4 regions of the Paenibacillus sp. B01 genome follow, and region 3 is predicted to be linked to each of the others. Evidence: predicted binding sites of a transcription regulator. Region 3 holds the regulator's gene; each other region holds the start of a gene.
The links. The regulator Rex, encoded in region 3, represses fermentation and respiration genes when NADH is low (regulators of the CRP and FNR family bind a similar motif). The targets are predictions, from matches to a motif close to TTGTGAAATATTTCACAA.
Positions count from the first base shown of each region.

Region 1: a site for Rex is predicted at 1,904-1,921, ahead of GE073_RS24515 (cytochrome ubiquinol oxidase subunit I). Genes of this name have one in related genera too.
Region 2: a site for Rex is predicted at 1,774-1,791, ahead of GE073_RS23555 (DUF1641 domain-containing protein). Genes of this name have one in related genera too.
Region 4: a site for Rex is predicted at 1,684-1,701, ahead of nadA (quinolinate synthase NadA). Genes of this name have one in related genera too.

Region 1 covers NZ_CP045802.1:5,742,330-5,746,540, reverse strand. Annotated here, with positions in the region: gene GE073_RS24520 (DUF7507 domain-containing protein) at 1-1,811, opposite strand, end outside; gene GE073_RS24515 (cytochrome ubiquinol oxidase subunit I) at 1,996-3,411, shown strand; gene cydB (cytochrome d ubiquinol oxidase subunit II) at 3,398-4,211, shown strand, end outside.
Region 2 covers NZ_CP045802.1:5,503,481-5,507,691, forward strand. Annotated here, with positions in the region: gene GE073_RS23550 (NAD(P)/FAD-dependent oxidoreductase) at 1-1,161, opposite strand, end outside; gene GE073_RS23555 (DUF1641 domain-containing protein) at 1,216-1,653, opposite strand; gene GE073_RS23560 (phosphotransferase) at 2,178-3,092, shown strand; gene GE073_RS25670 (hypothetical protein) at 3,209-3,706, opposite strand; gene GE073_RS23570 (ParM/StbA family protein) at 3,756-4,211, opposite strand, start outside.
Region 3 covers NZ_CP045802.1:2,644,808-2,649,018, forward strand. Annotated here, with positions in the region: gene dinG (ATP-dependent DNA helicase DinG) at 1-1,907, shown strand, start outside; gene GE073_RS11475 (redox-sensing transcriptional repressor Rex) at 1,904-2,566, shown strand; gene GE073_RS11480 (amidohydrolase) at 2,541-3,845, shown strand; gene GE073_RS11485 (cell wall elongation regulator TseB-like domain-containing protein) at 3,845-4,211, shown strand, end outside.
Region 4 covers NZ_CP045802.1:102,561-106,771, forward strand. Annotated here, with positions in the region: gene GE073_RS00435 (ABC transporter permease) at 1-533, shown strand, start outside; gene GE073_RS00440 (ABC transporter permease) at 534-1,490, shown strand; gene nadA (quinolinate synthase NadA) at 1,816-2,754, shown strand; gene nadB (L-aspartate oxidase) at 2,792-4,211, shown strand, end outside.

The DNA of each region.
Region 1 (4,211 bases), 3.1 Mb from region 3:
TTGGTCACGCTGATCGTGTAGACGACTTCTTCGAACTCCACGACGACTTCCCGATCCGCGCTCTTGATCACCTCGATCCCGGGAAGGGCGTTCACCTCGACGACCGCCTCCGCGTCGTCGCCGGCTTCGTCGCTGATCGCGGTCACCCTGTTGAAGAACGGGCCGGCGGGGGCATCCTCCGGAATCTCGAACGGCACTTGCAGCAGCACGCTTTCCCCGATGCCGAGCTCGTCGATGAACTCGACATAACCGAGCGTCGGGTCATCCACGACGATGTTGTGCAGGATCGTATCGCCGGTGTTGATGACCTCGATCGTATAGGTGACGAGATCGCCCGGATTGACGGACGTGATGCCGCCTGTCGATTTGGTGACCAGGATGGCCGGCGAGGTGGAGCGGATGTTCGGGATGTCGATGTACTCGCCGAACTCGATGTCGATCGTAAACGGAGGGACCGGCTCATAGCCGGGAGGAGCGGCGATTTCCTGGACAAAGTAACTGCCGGGCAGCAGCTGGAAGGCGACGACTCCGTTCTCACCGGTGACGACCTGCACGTAGGAAGGGCCCTGGAACAGGAACACCGCTCCCTCGAGGCCTGCTCCCGTCTCGATATCGTACTTCCGCAGGAAGACGTTGACGAGGCTGCGGAAGTTCGTCAGCTGCAGGAAGACGGTCTCGCCGGAAAATTGGATCGTGAAATAGAGCGGCAGCGGCTCCGGAATGTAGCCGGGCGGAGGCGTGACCTCGACCACCTCGTATTCGCCGAGCGGCAGCCCTCCGAACAACACCCGGCCGTAGCTGTCGGTTACGCCCGTAAGCTCGATGCCAGGCGGATTGAGGCTGACGACGGTAATCCCGACGCCTTCAAGCGGATTGCCGCTCTCGTCCGTCTTGTAGATTTCCACGGCGCCCGTATCGCCGAACACTTCGAGGCGGTCGACGCCGATCGGCACGAGGCCGACAGGAATCTCGGCGATCAGCTGGTCCGTAGCCGTGTCGATGACGATGACGCTGTCCGTGCTCGTAATGGCGACATAAGCCTCGCGCAGCGTCGTGATCGTGATGCCTTGGGCGAGCGGATTGGTCGGGACGGGCAGCACGGAGCCGCTGCCGGGCACGATGACGAACACGTTGCCGTCCGCGTCGGTCGCATACAGCTTGGAGCCGTCGGGCGTCAAGGCGAGGTTCTGAAGATTGGGACTGACCGCGATGACGTCGATGACCGTGTTGGTAAGCGCGGCGATGACGGCAATGCCGGTTTCGTTGATGGCGTAGACCAGGCTGCTGCCGGGATCGACGACGATGCCGGCGCCGGCCGGCGGGCCGACGTCGATCGTGGCGATCGCGGCCAGCGCGACGGTGTCGATGACGGTGACCAGACCGGTGGAGCTCGTCACATAGGCGCGCTCGCCGTTGCTCGCGACCGCCACTTTGAGCGGCGTGCCGACGCCGGGGAGGGGGATCGTGGCGATGACGGAGTTCGTCCCCGTGTTGATGACGGACAGGTCGGAGCTGCCCTCGTTCACGACATAGACAAGCGAGTTGTCCGGCGAGACGGCGATGCCGTTCGGCTGCACGCCGACCGGTATCGTCGCCTCCACGAACAAGCCCTCGCCGTTGATGACCGAGACAGTGCTGCTGCCTTGATTGGTGACGTAGACCCGGTTGATGATGCGGGCCGCTGCAGGGTATTGGGGAGCGCTTCCGACCGGTATTCGGGCAATCTCCGTCTTGCTGGCCGTACTGATGACCGACACGGTGTCCTCGCCTGAATTGGCGACGAACACGAGAATAGAATCAAGACCTGGCACTCTTTCACCCGCCTTTCCTGTTCCTTTAATCCCAATCTTCATAGCCATATGTGGAGAGGCTCGGCTGATATGCCGCACGCCTTGCGTCGGCCTTGTGATTTCCATCACAACCCCGGCGTGCGATTGCTGGCACAATAGACCCAGCTAGAAGCCTCACCCATTTAGGTCGAAAGAAGGGGAAAGCATGGATGTGGTCGAGCTGTCGCGGCTTCAGTTCGCGTCGACGACGATTTTTCACTTTTTCTTCGTGCCGGTCAGCATCGGGCTCGCGCTGCTGCTCGCGATCATGGAGACTCTCTACGTGCGCCGGGGAGACGAGACGTACAAGCGCATGGCCCAGTTCTGGGGCAAGCTGTTCCTGATCAACTTCGCGATCGGCGTCGTGACGGGCATCCTGCAGGAATTCCAGTTCGGCATGAACTGGTCGGACTACTCGCGCTTCGTCGGGGACGTGTTCGGCGCGCCGCTCGCGGTGGAGGCGCTGCTGGCGTTTTTCCTGGAGTCGACGTTCATCGGCATCTGGATCTTCGGCTGGGATAAAGTGTCCAAGAAGATCCATCTGCTGTCCATTTGGATGGTCGCGCTCGGCACGACGATGTCCGCCTTCTGGATCCTCACGGCGAACTCGTTCATGCAGCATCCGGTCGGCTTCGCGATCACGAACGGGCGGGCGGAGATGAACGACTTCTGGGCGCTCGTCACGAACGGCCAGGCGCTCGTCGAGTTCCCGCATACGGTATTCGGCGCGTTCGCCACCGGGGCGTTCCTCGTGCTCGGAATCAGCGCCTGGAAGCTGCTGCGGCGGCAGGACACGGACTTTTTCCTCCGGTCGTTCAAGATCGCCGCGCTCGTCGCCGTCAGCTCCTCGATCCTCGTCGCCTTCGCCGGCCACTGGCAGGCCCAGTACCTCGTACACACGCAGCCGATGAAGATGGCCGCCGCCGAAGGGCTGTGGGGCGAGAGCGGCGATCCGGCCGCGTGGACGGTCGTCGCCAGCATCGATCCCGAGAACAAGGTGAGCAAGCATGAGCTGCAGATTCCGTATCTGCTCAGCTTCCTCTCCTACAGCCGCTTCAGCGGCGAGGTGAAAGGGATGAACGAGCTGCAGGCCGAGTACGAGCAGCAGTACGGCCCGGGCGACTACATCCCGCCGGTGCGCACGACGTTCTGGAGCTTCCGCATCATGGTCGCCGCCGGCATGGCGATGATCTTCATCGGCCTGTACGCCTCGTGGCTCATCTGGCGCCAAAAGCTCGCCGGCATGGGACGCTGGTTCCTGCGGCTCTGCTTCGCCGGCCTGCTGCTGCCGCCGATCGCCAATACGGCCGGCTGGTGCATGACGGAGTTCGGCCGCCAGCCGTGGACGGTGTTCGGCCTGATGACGACGGCGGACAGCGTGAGCCCCGGCGTCACCGCCGGCGAGGTGCTGTTCTCGCTGATCGTATTCAACGGCATTTACGCGGCGCTGGCCGCCGTGCTCGTGTACCTGTTCGTGAAGGTCATCCAGAAAGGGCCTTACGCGTCGGCGGAAGAAGAGGCGGATGCGGGGCCGCTGCCGCCGCGCCGCCCGGGAAAGGAGGCGCCTCATGCTCACGCTTAGCGATCTGTGGTTCATCCTGATCGGCGTCCTGTTCGTCGGCTTCTTCTTCCTCGAAGGGTTCGACTTCGGCGTCGGCATGCAGTCGCAGCTGCTCGCCCGCACGGAATCCGAGCGGCGCGTCATGATCAACTCGATCGGCCCGTTCTGGGACGCCAACGAGGTATGGCTGCTGACGGGAGCGGGCGCGATGTTCGCGGCGTTCCCGCACTGGTACGCGACGCTGTTCAGCGGCTTCTACGTGCCGTTCGTGCTCGCTCTCCTCGGCCTCATCCTGCGCGGCGTGGCGTTCGAGTTCCGCGGCAAGGCGCAGAGCCTGGGCTGGAAAAGGACATGGGACGCCGCGATTCTGACCGGCAGCTTCCTGCCGCCGTTCCTGCTGGCCGTCGTGTTCGCCTGCTTCATCCGCGGCCTGCCGATCGATGCCGACATGGAGATGCATGCCTCGCTGCTGGGCGACATCGTGAACGGCTATACGGTGCTCGCCGGCATCGCCGTCGTGCTGCTGTGCAATGTGCACGGCCTGCTGTTCACGGCGCTGCGCGTCACGGGCGAGCTGCAGGAGCGGGCGCGGCGGCGCGCCCGGCTGCTGCTGCTCCCGACCGGCGTGGCGCTCGCCGGCCTCGTCGCCGCGACCGCATTCGAGACGGACATCTTCGACGTCCGCGGGCCGCTCCTCTACGCGCTCTGCGCCGTCGGCGCGGCGGCGCTCGCGCTCGCCTGGCGGCTGGCCGGCGCCGGCCGCGACGGCTGGGCGTTCGGCATGACGGGGCTGACGCTCGCGGTGATGGTGTCGTCGGTCT
Region 2 (4,211 bases), 2.9 Mb from region 3:
CAGGCCGTTGATATGCGACAGGTAGCGGATGTTGGAGGCTTCCTTCATCAGCGTAGCCGGCAGGCCCTTCAAACGAGTCTGGTTGCCGCCGATCGTGCCGATCGCGTCCTTGCGGCCGAGCGAGCCCAGCGTACCGGAAAATACCGGCTGGAACGTATCGAGCGGATAGCCGTTGAAGTAGGCATGCAGGTTGTAGCCGATGAGCTCGCCCATCTGCCAGGCCAGCTGAGCCGTCGGAGGGAACGGACGGCCTTCCGGACCCATGACGACGGCGCTGTCGCCGGCGATGAAGACATCCGGGTGGGACGTCGACTGCAGTCCTTCCGTCACCGTCGCGCGGCCGCGGTTGACCTCGATGCCCGAGTTCGCCACGACAGCGGTGCCTTGCACGCCGCCGGTCCAGATGACCGTGCTCGACTCGATCGTGCTGCCGTCCTTCAGGGAAACGGTCTTGCCTTTCATCTCGGTGATCGGCAGGCCCGTCTTGAAGACGACGCCGCGCTTCTCGAGAGAAGTCGTCGCGCGCTCGACCAGCTCGGCCGGGAAGCCCGGGAGGATCGTCGGAGCGGCTTCGACGCAGTACAGGGACACGTCATCGTAGCTGATGCCGTGCTGCTTCACGAGGCCCGGCAGCATGTCGGCGAACTCGCCGACGAGCTCGATGCCCGTCAGGCCGCCGCCGCCGACGACAAAGGTCAGGTCGGCCTTGTCGCCGGACTGCTTGTATTTCGCCACGGAAGCCTCGACATGCGCCTTCAGCTTGTTGGCATCGGCGACGGACTTGAGAGTGAAGCTGTGCTCCTGCAGGCCCGGGATGCCGAAGAAGGCCGTTTCGGTGCCGAGGGCGATGACGAGCGCGTCATACGACAGCGTCGTGCCCGTGCCGAGCTTGACGGTTTTCTCGTCCGGCTTGATCTCGGTCACTTCGCCGATCTTCAGGTCGATGTCCTTGCCGCGCAGCAGCTTGTCGAGCGGCAGCGCGACGTTGCCCTCGGACAGGTTGCCGACGGCCAGACGGTGCAGCTCGGTGATGATTTGATGCGCATTGATGCGGTTGACGACCGTAATCTGGGCTTGCTCCGGCGTAAAATGCTTGCGCGCCGTCGTGGCAGCGAGAAGTCCGCCGTAGCCGCCGCCCAGGATAAGAATATGCTTGGCCATGTTCATCCTCCGTTCACGTTCTATCGGCCTCCGCGCGGGAGGACGGGATTCGTTCTAGTTCTTCTGCTTTTCCTTTTCGCCGAGCGCTTCGAGGAACGCCTGCGTGAAGCGCAGCGTGCGCTGCACGTTCGGATCCTTGAGCATGCGCAGCATGCCGAACAGGCCGACCGTGTTGGACTCGTTGGCCGCATGGTCGCCTGCCTCGATCGCTGCTTGAGCGACCGTTTTCGTCTTGTCGACGATCGGCTTGACCATTTCGCCCAGGCCGCCGCCGAAGTCGCTCAGCAGCACCTTGTCGGTAGCGAGGGACTTGGCCACGTCATAGGAGCTGGTCATGAGGGTCACGATTTCGGCCAGCTTCGGAAGATTGTCGACGAGCACCGTAAGGGACTGCTGCACTTCCGGCTTCATGAGCTGGTCAAGAATGTCGCGCTGCTGCGCGGCGGCCGGCTCTTGCGTCGCCACCGCTGGAGTGGTTTGGTTGTCGGACATGGAAATACTTCCTCCTTTACTCTGGAAATGCGGTTCCGCCCCCATGCGGCCGCTGGACGGCCGGTCGGGGAGGCAATTCGCTTCGCTGCGGGATCGGCAGGCTCGCGGGCCGGGACGGCTTTGTACCAAATTTCACAAAACAAGGCGCAAAATCTTGCCCGTACCCGCTGACCTGCTGCACCCGGCCGCGAACGACGAGGGTCGGTCGCTTTCCCGGTCTTTGCGTTGTCGGCCCGTAAACGGCCCGGAACTTCTACACGTAAGTTTACAACTTAAACGACGGAACTGCAAAAGAAAAATGAGGATTCCCTCGACAGAATTTACAGGCCGCAAGCGTTTTATGCGCCCCCGCAGACGCCATCCGGAAAAATGGCGCCATTTCGCGGCGGGCGGCAGATTTGCGCGAGGCGGTTGCCGGCGCGGACACGGCTCGGGGCCGCTTGTTAAGCTAACGGGCCGTCATGCGTAACTTTTAGGGAATGTAGACATCTAAATAACATAAGGAACGAGGAGGCGGACTATTCATGGGAGGAACGAATTTATGGGATGCGGAGTGGGAGATCGACGAGGAGCAGGCGCGGACGCTGATCGGCAGACAATTTCCTCAGCTGTCATCGAAGCAAGTGAAGCGTTTGGGCTGGGGCTGGGACAATACGGTTTTTCTCATCGGGGATGAGTACGTGTTCCGGTTTCCAAGAAGAACATTTGCAATCGGCACGATTCGTATAGAAGGGAAGCTGCTGCCGAAGCTGGAGCCCTATATGACCATCCCCTATCCGAAACCGTTGTTTTACGGCGAAGCAAGTGACGAATACCCGGCGCCATTTCTTGGCTATGCCTACGTGCCAGGAGATTTCCCCATCGGCTTGACGGAAGAACGCCGGGCTTTATCGGTAGAAAAGCTGGCGAAATTTTTGCGCAGATTGCATGAGTTTCCCGTGCAGGCGGCGCTGAAGGGCGGAGCTCGGCAAGATCATCGAAACTTGACGGACATCGCGTCGCGCAAAGTGCAAATGACGGGATTTCTATCGAAGGTGGTTGAACACTTGTCGCCGGAGGAGTCCGATGCGATCGAAGCGTATATGGGCAGGCTGCAAAAGGACCGTGTCGAGTCGGTGAATGTGCTGCTGCATGGCGATCTTCATTTCAAAAATATGCTTGTGAATGAGAACGGGATCGTTTCCGGCATCATTGATTGGGGCGATCTGAACGTAGGCCATCCGGCTTGCGATTTGAGCGTTGCTTATAGCTTTTTGCCGCCTTGCGCTCGCGGCGCGTTTTTCGAGACGTACGGAGGAGCGGACGAGGAAACGAAGCTGCTGGCGCGGCTGATCGCGGTATACATCCCCATCCTGATCTTGATGCAAGCGGTCGATGACGGGAATGAAGCGATTGCGGCAGAGGCGAAATCCAACATCATGCGGGCCTTGTCGGATTAGGCGTAAAAAAAGCGCATGGAACCGCTCGAGCGGTTCCATGCGCTAAAACCATAGGCGAGCCGGCAAAGCCGGCTCCTGGTCGGAGCACAGCCGGATGCGCAAAAACCGCGCGGCTGCTACATCCAACTGTCGATATCGTCATCGTCGATATCGTCTCCCTCAAGATCGACGCCGGCACTAGCGGCGTCAGCGACGTCGCCTTCCTCGCCAATGCCGCCGGCACTAGCGGCGTCAGCGATGCCGCCTTCCTCGCCTTCTTCTTCAGCGTCAGCGTAGCGATTTTGCTCGATCTCAACCTCAGCGGCCGCAGCCGCCTCGCCCGCGGCCGCCGACGCTTCGCCGGCCGCGGCAGCAAGCTCCGTCGGCGCCGTCAAGCCTGCGGAGGCGGCATAGGCCGCGCCGCCGCCCGCCGTTCCGGCCACGAGGATGCCCCTCTCGGCCGGAATGAACAATTGCAGATTCCGCACGCCGTTCGCGCGGATCTCATTTTCAACCAGATAACGGATCGAGTCCATCAGGTTCGACTGGCCGTTGATCCAGTCCATCACCTCGGGCGACTCGTTCTTCTTCGTCTTCAGGCTGATATTCTCTCCGGGCTGCTTGATCTTCTTCACCCGGCCTCACCCCCTGTGCGCCTTCGCCTGCTGTCGTTCTGTGCCGGCCTCAGGCCGGCTGCTTCGGGCCCTTGGCCTTGAGCGCCTCGAAGATCTTGCCGCGCACGAAGGCATCGAGGCCCTCGGCGTTCATCGTCACCGCATGCTCGGCCGGAATGTAGAGCAGCTTGATCTCGCGCTCCTCGCACAGCTCCTGGAGCATCGGCTGCAGGATCGGCTTCATGAGCACGCTGCCCCCGCCGTACACGCAGATGACGTCGATCTCGTTACGCGCCTTGGTCAGCTGCTTGCGGAGGTTCTGCACGATATGGCGGGCTTGTCCCTCGAGCGGACGGCGCAGCGTCTGGATCGCGCGGCTATGGTATTTATGCTGCGGGTTTTTGATGACGTCGCTGAAAAACTGGCGCGGGCTGTCCGGCAGATGCACGAGCCGGTTGAAGTCGTCAAGCGCTTCCTCGATCGCGTAGCCGGCGCCGTGATGGCTGCCGTGCACGAACTGGCGCAG
Region 3 (4,211 bases):
TGCAGGAGCAGCTGCGCCAACGCGACCTGCCGCTGCTGCGCGACGTGCTGCCGTTCAAGTTCCGCGCAAGCGTCTTCAAGGGCCGGGGCAACTACATGTGCCTGCGCAAGTTCGAGACGCGGCTGCAAACGCTGGAGCTGGCGGCGGGCAGCGAGGAGCGGCAGACCGCCTCGCAGATGCTCGTCTGGCTCGGCGAGACGGAGACGGGCGACCAGGAGGAGCTGAACTTCGGCAACCGCGGCGCGGAGTTCTGGAACACGGTCTCAAGCGATGCGGATTCCTGCCTGAACCGCGCCTGTCCGTGGTTCAAGCGCTGCTTCTACCACCGGGCCAAGCAGGAGTCGAACCTCGCCGACATCGTCATCACGAACCATTCGCTGCTGTTCACCGACATCCGCGCTGACCACCGGCTGCTGCCGTCCTACGAATACCTCGTCATCGACGAGGGCCATCAGCTCGAGGAGGTGGCCGGCAAGCATCTGGGACAGCAGCTCGGTTTCTACGGCTTCCTCAACCTGGCGAACCGGCTGGCCAAGGATTCGAGGAACGGCCTGCTGCCCCAGCTGCGGATGCAGATCCAGGGCGAGGATGCCGACGAGGTCGCCAAATGGACGGAGCAGCTCGACGAGGTCATCCCGCGCTTCGGCTCGCTCAAGGATACGTGGGAAAAGCTGTTCGAGCTGCTGCAGGCGCTCGCTTCGCCGAGCGCTGGAGGCGGCGCGGCCGAGGCGGGACAGACGATCCTGCGGCTCAAGCCCGGCGCGCTCCCCAAAGCTTGGGAAGCGATCGAGTTCGAGGAATCGCTGTTCTTCAAGGAGATGAACCAGGTCGTCAAGGTGCTGGACAAGATGAGCTCGGACATGAAGGACAAGCTGGACGACCTGTCGCTGCAGGGCATGATCACCGATCTTGCCGGAGCGGTCAAGGACGCCGGGCGCATCCGCGACGAGCTCAAGGTGTTCGTGCGGGCGGACAAGCCGGAGATGGTATACTGGATCGAGTCCTATCAGAGCGCGCGCACCAAAAGCGTGCAGCTCCATACGGTGCCGGCGGACGTGAGCTCGCAGATCAGGGAGCATTTTTTCGACAGCAAAAAAAGCGTCGTCATCACGTCGGCGACGCTGACCGTGCAGAAGACGTTCCAGTACGCCGCCGAGCAGTTCGGCTTGAAGCTTGGCGACGAGCGCCAGGCGCGCACGGTGCAGCTGCCTTCGCCGTTCCAGTACCGCTCGCAGGCGCTCGTCATGATCCCGCGCGACTTTCCCAAGGTAAAGGGAGCGGCTGCCGATCCGGCCTACATGGACAAGCTGCTCGGCTCGCTGGCCGCTGCGGCGGTCGAGACGGGCGGACGGATGCTCGTCCTGTTCACCAGCTACCGGATGCTGAAGGAAGTGTACGAGCCGCTCAAGGAAGCGCTAGCCGGAGCGGGCATCCAGGTGCTCGGCCAGGGAGTGGACAGCAGCAACCGCAGCAAGCTGACGCGGCTGTTCCGCCAGCAGCCGGCGTCGGTGCTGCTCGGCACGAGCAGCTTCTGGGAAGGCGTGGACATTCCCGGCGACGCGCTCGTCTGCCTGGCGATCGTGAGGCTGCCGTTCCAGCCGCCGAACCATCCGCTGCAGGAGGCCAAGGCGGAGCTGCTGCAGGAGGCGGGCCACAATCCGTTCATGAAGCTGTCGGTGCCGCAGGCGGTCATCCGCTTCAAGCAAGGCTTCGGCCGGCTCATCCGCACGTCCCGCGACAAAGGCATCGTGCTGCTGTACGATACGCGCGTCATCGATACCTTTTATGGAAAGCACTTCCTCTATTCGCTGCCAGGGCCTAAAATTGAAACGATGCATGCCGAGCAGTTCACTTCCCGCATGAGGGAATGGCTGCAGGACGAAGCGAAGGGGGCCGAGCAGCCATGAGCAAGCAGGGCAAACCGATATCCGAAGCGGTCGTGCGGCGGCTGCCGGTCTATCTGCAGGTGCTGAACGACCTGCATGTGCGCGACGTGCAGACCGTCAGCAGCCAGGAGCTCGGGCGCAAGCTCGATCTCAATCCCGCCCAGATCCGCAAGGATCTGGCTTACTTCGGGGAGTTCGGACGCAAAGGCGTCGGGTACGACGTCAACTATCTGATCGAGAAGATCCGCGGCATCCTGAAGCTCGACCAGCCGATGAAGGTCGCGCTCGCAGGAGCGGGCAACCTCGGCCATGCGCTGTGCAACTACAGCAGCTACCTCAAGGACAACATGAAGATCACGGCCGTGTTCGACGCGAGCCCCGCCAAGATCGGCATGCGGATCAACCGGCTCGAGGTGCTGCCGATCGAGCGGCTGCGGGACAAGGTGCGGGAGGACGGCATCCAGATCGGCATCATCACGGTGCCGGCCGCGGAGGCGCAAAACGTCGCCGACCGCTTCATCGAGGCGGGCGTGACGGGCATCCTCAACTTCGCGCCGGTCGTGCTCAAGGCTCCGGACAAGGTGCGGATCCACTACGCCGACTTCACGACGCAGCTGCTGAGCTTGGCCTACTATATGGATAAAGACGGGACGGATGAACATGAGCAAATGGTGGATTGAAAACGGGACGTTCGTGACGATGGACGAAGCCCAGCCGGTCGTGCGCGGCCATATGGTCGTCGACGGCGACCGCATCGTCTATATCGGAGAAGAGCGTCCGCAGGAGGCCGACGCGATCTCCGTGCGGATCGACGGCAGCCGGCGCGTCTACATGCCGGGACTGATCAACACGCATGGCCACGCGGCGATGTCGCTGCTGCGCGGCTTCTCGGACGACGAGGCGCTGCAGACGTGGCTGCAGGACTACATGTGGCCGATGGAAGCGAAATTTACGGACGTCGACGTAAAGTGGGGCACCTCGCTGGCCGTGCTGGAGATGCTCAAAAGCGGCACGACGACATTCGTCGACATGTACGACCGGATGGACCAGGTCGCCCAGGTCGTGGAGCGCTCCGGCATGCGCGGCGTGCTGATGCGCGGCGCGATCGGCCTTTGCCCGGAAGAGGTACAGCGCGAGAAGCTGGCGGAGGCGGTCCAGTTCGCCAAGGACTGGAACGGCGCGGCGGACGGCCGCATCGCGACGATGATGAGCCCGCATGCGCCGTATACATGCCCGCCGGCGTTCATCGAAGCGTTCGTGCAGGCGGCGCATGATCTCGACCTGCCGATGCATACGCATATGTCGGAGACGCGCGCCGAGGTCGAGCAGAACTTGCGCGAGTACGGCCTGCGCCCGGTGGCGCATCTCGACCGTCTCGGCCTGTTCTCCCGTCCGAGCTTCGTCGCCCATGCGGTGCATCTGACGGACGAGGAGATCGCGCTGCTCGCCGAGCGCGGCGTCGCCGTCTCTCACAATCCGGCCAGCAACCTGAAGCTCGCGAGCGGCGTGGCCCGCGTGCCGGAGCTGCTGAAGGCCGGCGTCGCCGTCTCGCTCGGCACGGACAGCGCGGCGAGCAACAACAATCTCGACCTGTTCGACGAGATCCGGCTCGCCGCGCTCGTCCACAAGGGCGTCAGCGGCGACCCGACCGTCGTGCCGGCGATGCAGGCGCTTCAGCTCGCGACGCTCGGCGGCGCGGCGACGATCCGGCAGCCGGAGCTCGGCGCGCTGAAGGCGGGACTCAAGGCCGACTTCATCTCGCTGGACGCCGACCAGCCGCATTTCTACCCGCGCACGGACATCGTCTCCCATCTCGTCTATTCCGCTTCGGGACGCGACGTGCGCGACGTCTGGGTCGACGGACGCCAGGTCGTGCAGGGCGGCGTCTGCCTGCTGCTCGACGAGGAGAAGATCCTGGCTGAAGCCGAAGCCTGCTACCGCAGGCTCGCCGGGGCCTGATGGCCCGCAGCCGCAGCCCTCGCTGGTACTTTACCCGCCGGGGCTGGACGGTCATCGCCGTGCTGGCGCTGATCCTGCTGCTGGCGCTGATCCATGCCGAGCTGCGGAGCATCCAGCAGCCGGTCTGGCAAGGCGAGGCGCAGGCGGCGAGCTTGGCCAAGGAGCAGGCGGGGCTGACGGAAGTCGCCTCCGCCGAGAAGTATGTGTGGGACGAGCCGCTTTGGATCGTGCGCGGCAGCACCGCCGAAGGCCGCCAGCTCGTCGTCTGGCTGCTGCCCGAGCGGGCTCCCTATGCCGAGAATGCGGCGGAGAGCGCGACGGAGGCGGACATCCGCGCCAAGCTGCTCGCGGCGAAGCCGGACGCCA
Region 4 (4,211 bases), 2.5 Mb from region 3:
ACTGGCTTGTCAGCATCCTCGACAACGCCCGCGTCCATTGGGGCACGCTGGTCGCGGTGCTGTGCGCGTTCGTCTTCTACTATATCCTGTGGCGCACCCGCCAAGGCTATGAGCTGCGCGCCTCCGGCTTCAATCCGGACGCGGCCCACTATGCCGGCATCAACGTCAAGGGCAGCATCGTCAAGGCGATGATGATCTCCGGCGCGCTCGCCGGCCTGGGCGGCGCGTTCGAATCGCTCGGCGTGTTCAAGTCGATGGCGGTCATGAACGCCTTGCCGGGCTACGGCTTCGACGGCATCGCCGTCTCGCTGCTCGGCGGCAACAATCCGTTCGGAATCATCTTTGGCGGCTTGCTGTTCGGCTTCCTCAGCTACGGCTCCACCGGCATGAGCTTCGAGGCCGACGTGCCGAACGAGATCATCCGCATCGTCATCGGGGCGGTCATCTTCTTCGTCGCCAGCCACGGCATCGTCAAATGGTTCCTCAAGCCGTTCTTCCGCAAACGGCGCGAAGAAAGGAAGGAGGCGGCCTAGATGGATACAATCGGTCTTCTGCTCAATACGACGCTGGTCTTCTCGACCGCTCTCATTCTGGTCGCGCTCGGCGGCATCTTCTCGGAGCGCTCGGGCGTCGTCAACATCGGCCTCGAGGGCCTCATGATCATCGGCGCCTTCAGCTCCGCCGTCTTCACCTATTACGGCCATGAGTGGGGCCTCGGCGGCGCGTCGGCCTGGTTCGGCGTGCTGATGTCGATCGTGCTCGGAGCGGCGTTCTCGCTGCTGCATGCGGTCGCGACGATCACGTTCAAGGCCAATCAGGTCATCATCGGCGTCGTCATCAACATCCTGGCGCTCGGCCTGACGGTTTACCTCGTCAAGAGCTTGTTCAATGGTTCGGGCCAGACGGAGAACCTGTCCGGCATCGCGTTCACCAAGTACAACGTGCCGTTCCTGTCGGACATCCCGCTGATCGGCGACGCGCTGTTCAAGGCGTACCCGACGACGTACCTGTGCTACCTGCTCGTTTTCGTCAGCTGGTACGCGCTTTACCGCACGCGCTTCGGCCTGCGCCTGCGCTCGGTCGGCGAGCATCCGGGCGCGGCCGACACGGTCGGCATCAGCGTCACCAAGTACCGCTACATCGGCGTCCTGCTGAGCGGCGCGCTCTCCGGCCTCGGCGGCGCGACGATCTCGCTGACGACGACGTACGACTTCTCGCACACGACGATCAGCGGCCAAGGCTTCATCGCGATCGCGGCGGTCATCTTCGGCCGCTGGCATCCGATCGGCGCGGCCGCAGCGGCGCTGTTCTTCGGGTTCACGCAAGCGCTCCGCTTCCAGGCGGGCCTGTTCGACTGGTCGAAGTCGATTCCGAACGAGTTCCTGTACATGCTTCCGTACGTGCTGACTTTGCTCGTGCTGGCGATCGCCGCAGGCAAGAGCCGGGCTCCGGCCGCAGTCGGCGAGCCTTACGATCCCAGCAAGCGCTGATTTTCCCCAGCTTCCCGCACTTGCGGGAGAGCCAGTGAAGCAGGCTTTTCCCCGGCTTCCCGCACTTGCGGGGAGCTTTTTTCTTTCCGTTTCAATTTCCTGGGAAATGGTCTTGAAATCGCTTGAACCGTCGGTTGACAGTGTACCCGGCGAAGTGTAAATTAGGTGTACTGATTCGTCACTTCTTTGTAACATGTGAATCATTTCACTTGCTTGAAACGGCTTCCGTTCCCTATTGAGACGGGGACGAATGCCGCATACTATACGGGTCGGCTCGGCATGACAAGCGGCTGGCGACTCGATGGACCGAAGGAGAGGAAGCGCCGTGGAAGCACTGGCTCTGGAACGCAAGGCAGAGCAAAACCGGGAATTGCGGGAGAGGCTGCTGCAGCTCAAGAAGGAGCGCAACGCGATCATTCTCGCCCACTATTACCAGCGGGACGAAATTCAGGAAGTGGCCGATTTCCGGGGAGATTCCTTTTTGCTCGCCCAAAAGGCCGCTGAGACGGATGCGGACACGATCGTATTCTGCGGCGTGCACTTCATGGGGGAGAGCGCCAAGATTCTCGCTCCGAACAAGACGGTCATCATTCCCGACGAGCGCGCCGGCTGCCCGATGGCCGACATGGTCAACGTCGACGGGCTCCGCAAGCTGAAGGCCCAGCATCCGAACGCCAAGGTCGTCACGTACATCAACTCCTCGGCCGAAATCAAGGCGGAGACCGACATCTGCTGCACGTCGGCGAACGCCGTCAAGGTCGTCAACTCGGTCGAAGGCGACGAGATCATCTGGGTGCCGGACAAAAACCTCGGCCACTACGTCCAGCAGAAGACGGACAAAAAGATGATCATCTGGGAAGGCTACTGCAATACGCATGACATGCTGACCGTCAAGGACGTCGAGGAGATGAAGGCCAAATATCCGAACGCGGAGTTTGTCGTCCATCCCGAATGCCGTCCGGAAGTCGTCGCGCTCGGAGATTTTGTCGGCAGCACGACTGCGATCATCAAATACTGCAAGGAATCGCCGAACAAGGAATTCATCGTCGGCACCGAGGACGGCACCGGCTACCAGCTTCGCCTGGACAGCCCGGACAAGACGTTCCATTTCGCCACGAAGTATCTCGTCTGCCCGAACATGAAGGTCAACAACCTGAAGAAGCTCGTGCGCTGCCTGGAGAACATGTCTCCGCAGATCTACGTGCCGCCGCAGGTTGCCGACAAAGCCCGTCTGTCCCTGGAGCGCATGCTGCTGGTCAAGTAGCCATGCGCTACTCCCATGTTCGGAGGAGAACCGACCTATGATTCCTAGATATCTGGTGGAGCTCGACCTGGACGCCCTGCCTGTCGTCGAGAAGGACGTCATCGTCATCGGGGCCGGCATCGCCGGCCTTTTCACCGCCCTGCGGGCGAGCGAGCGCGGCTCGGTGCTCATGATCACCAAAAAATCGCTCCTCGACAGCAATACCCGCTACGCCCAGGGCGGCATCGCGGCCGTCATCTCCGACGAGGACAAGCCGGAGTTCCATCTTCAGGATACGCTCGTCGCCGGAGCCGGGCTATGCGACGAGGACGCCGTCGGGGTGCTCGTCCATGAAGGGCCGAAGGGCATCCGCACGCTCATCAACATGGGCACGCAGTTCGACCGCGAGAACGGCGAGTTCGCCCTGACCAAGGAAGGCGCGCACAGCCAGCGCCGCATCCTGCACGCCAACGGCGACGCGACCGGCTACGAGATCGTGCGCGCGCTGTCCGAGCGCGCGCTGGCGAACGAGGACATCGAGGTATGGGACGACCATTTCGCGATCGACCTCATCACGCGGGACGGCGAATGCTGCGGCGCGCTCGTGCAGAAGCCGGACGGAAGCCGGGTGTTCGTGCGCGGCAAGGCGACGATCCTTTGCACCGGCGGCACCGGGCAGATGTACCGCTATACGACCAATCCCGAGGTGGCGACCGGCGACGGCGTGGCGATGGCCTACCGGGCCGGCGCCTACATCCGGGACATGGAGTTCATCCAGTTCCACCCGACGACGCTCTGTTATCCGGGCGCGCCGCGCTTCCTCATCTCCGAGGCGGTGCGCGGCGAGGGAGCGGTGCTGCGCAACATCCACGGAGAGCGCTTCATGGAGCGGTACCACCCGCAGCTGGAGCTCGCGCCGCGCGACGTCGTCGCCAACGCGATCGTCAGCGAGCTGGAGCAGACCGGCGCGACATTTGTCTATCTCGACGTCACGCATGAATCCGAGGAGATGGTGCGCCACCGCTTCCCGACGATCTACGAGACCTGCCTGCAGTACGGGCTCGACCTGACGACGGACTGGATCCCGGTCGCTCCGGCCGCGCATTATACGATGGGCGGCGTACGCACCGATCTGAACGGGGAAACGAACATCCGCCGCCTGTTCGCCTGCGGCGAGGTGTCTTCGACCGGCGTGCACGGCGCGAACCGGCTGGCCAGCAACTCGCTGTCCGAGGCGATCGTGTTCGGCCGCCGCATCATCCACCGCATCCACGAGCTGCCTCCGCTGGAGGGCGAGGTTCGCGTGCGCGAGGAGCGCGCGGGCCATGACGCCGTGTCGCGGCAGGCCGTCGTCGAGAAGCGGCTCAAGCTGCAGAAGGTGATGGTCCGCTATATCGGCCTGCGCCGCAGCGCGGACAGTCTCGCCAAAGGACTGGGCGAGCTGAAGCGGCAGCTGCCGTTTTTCACGACGGAGATGA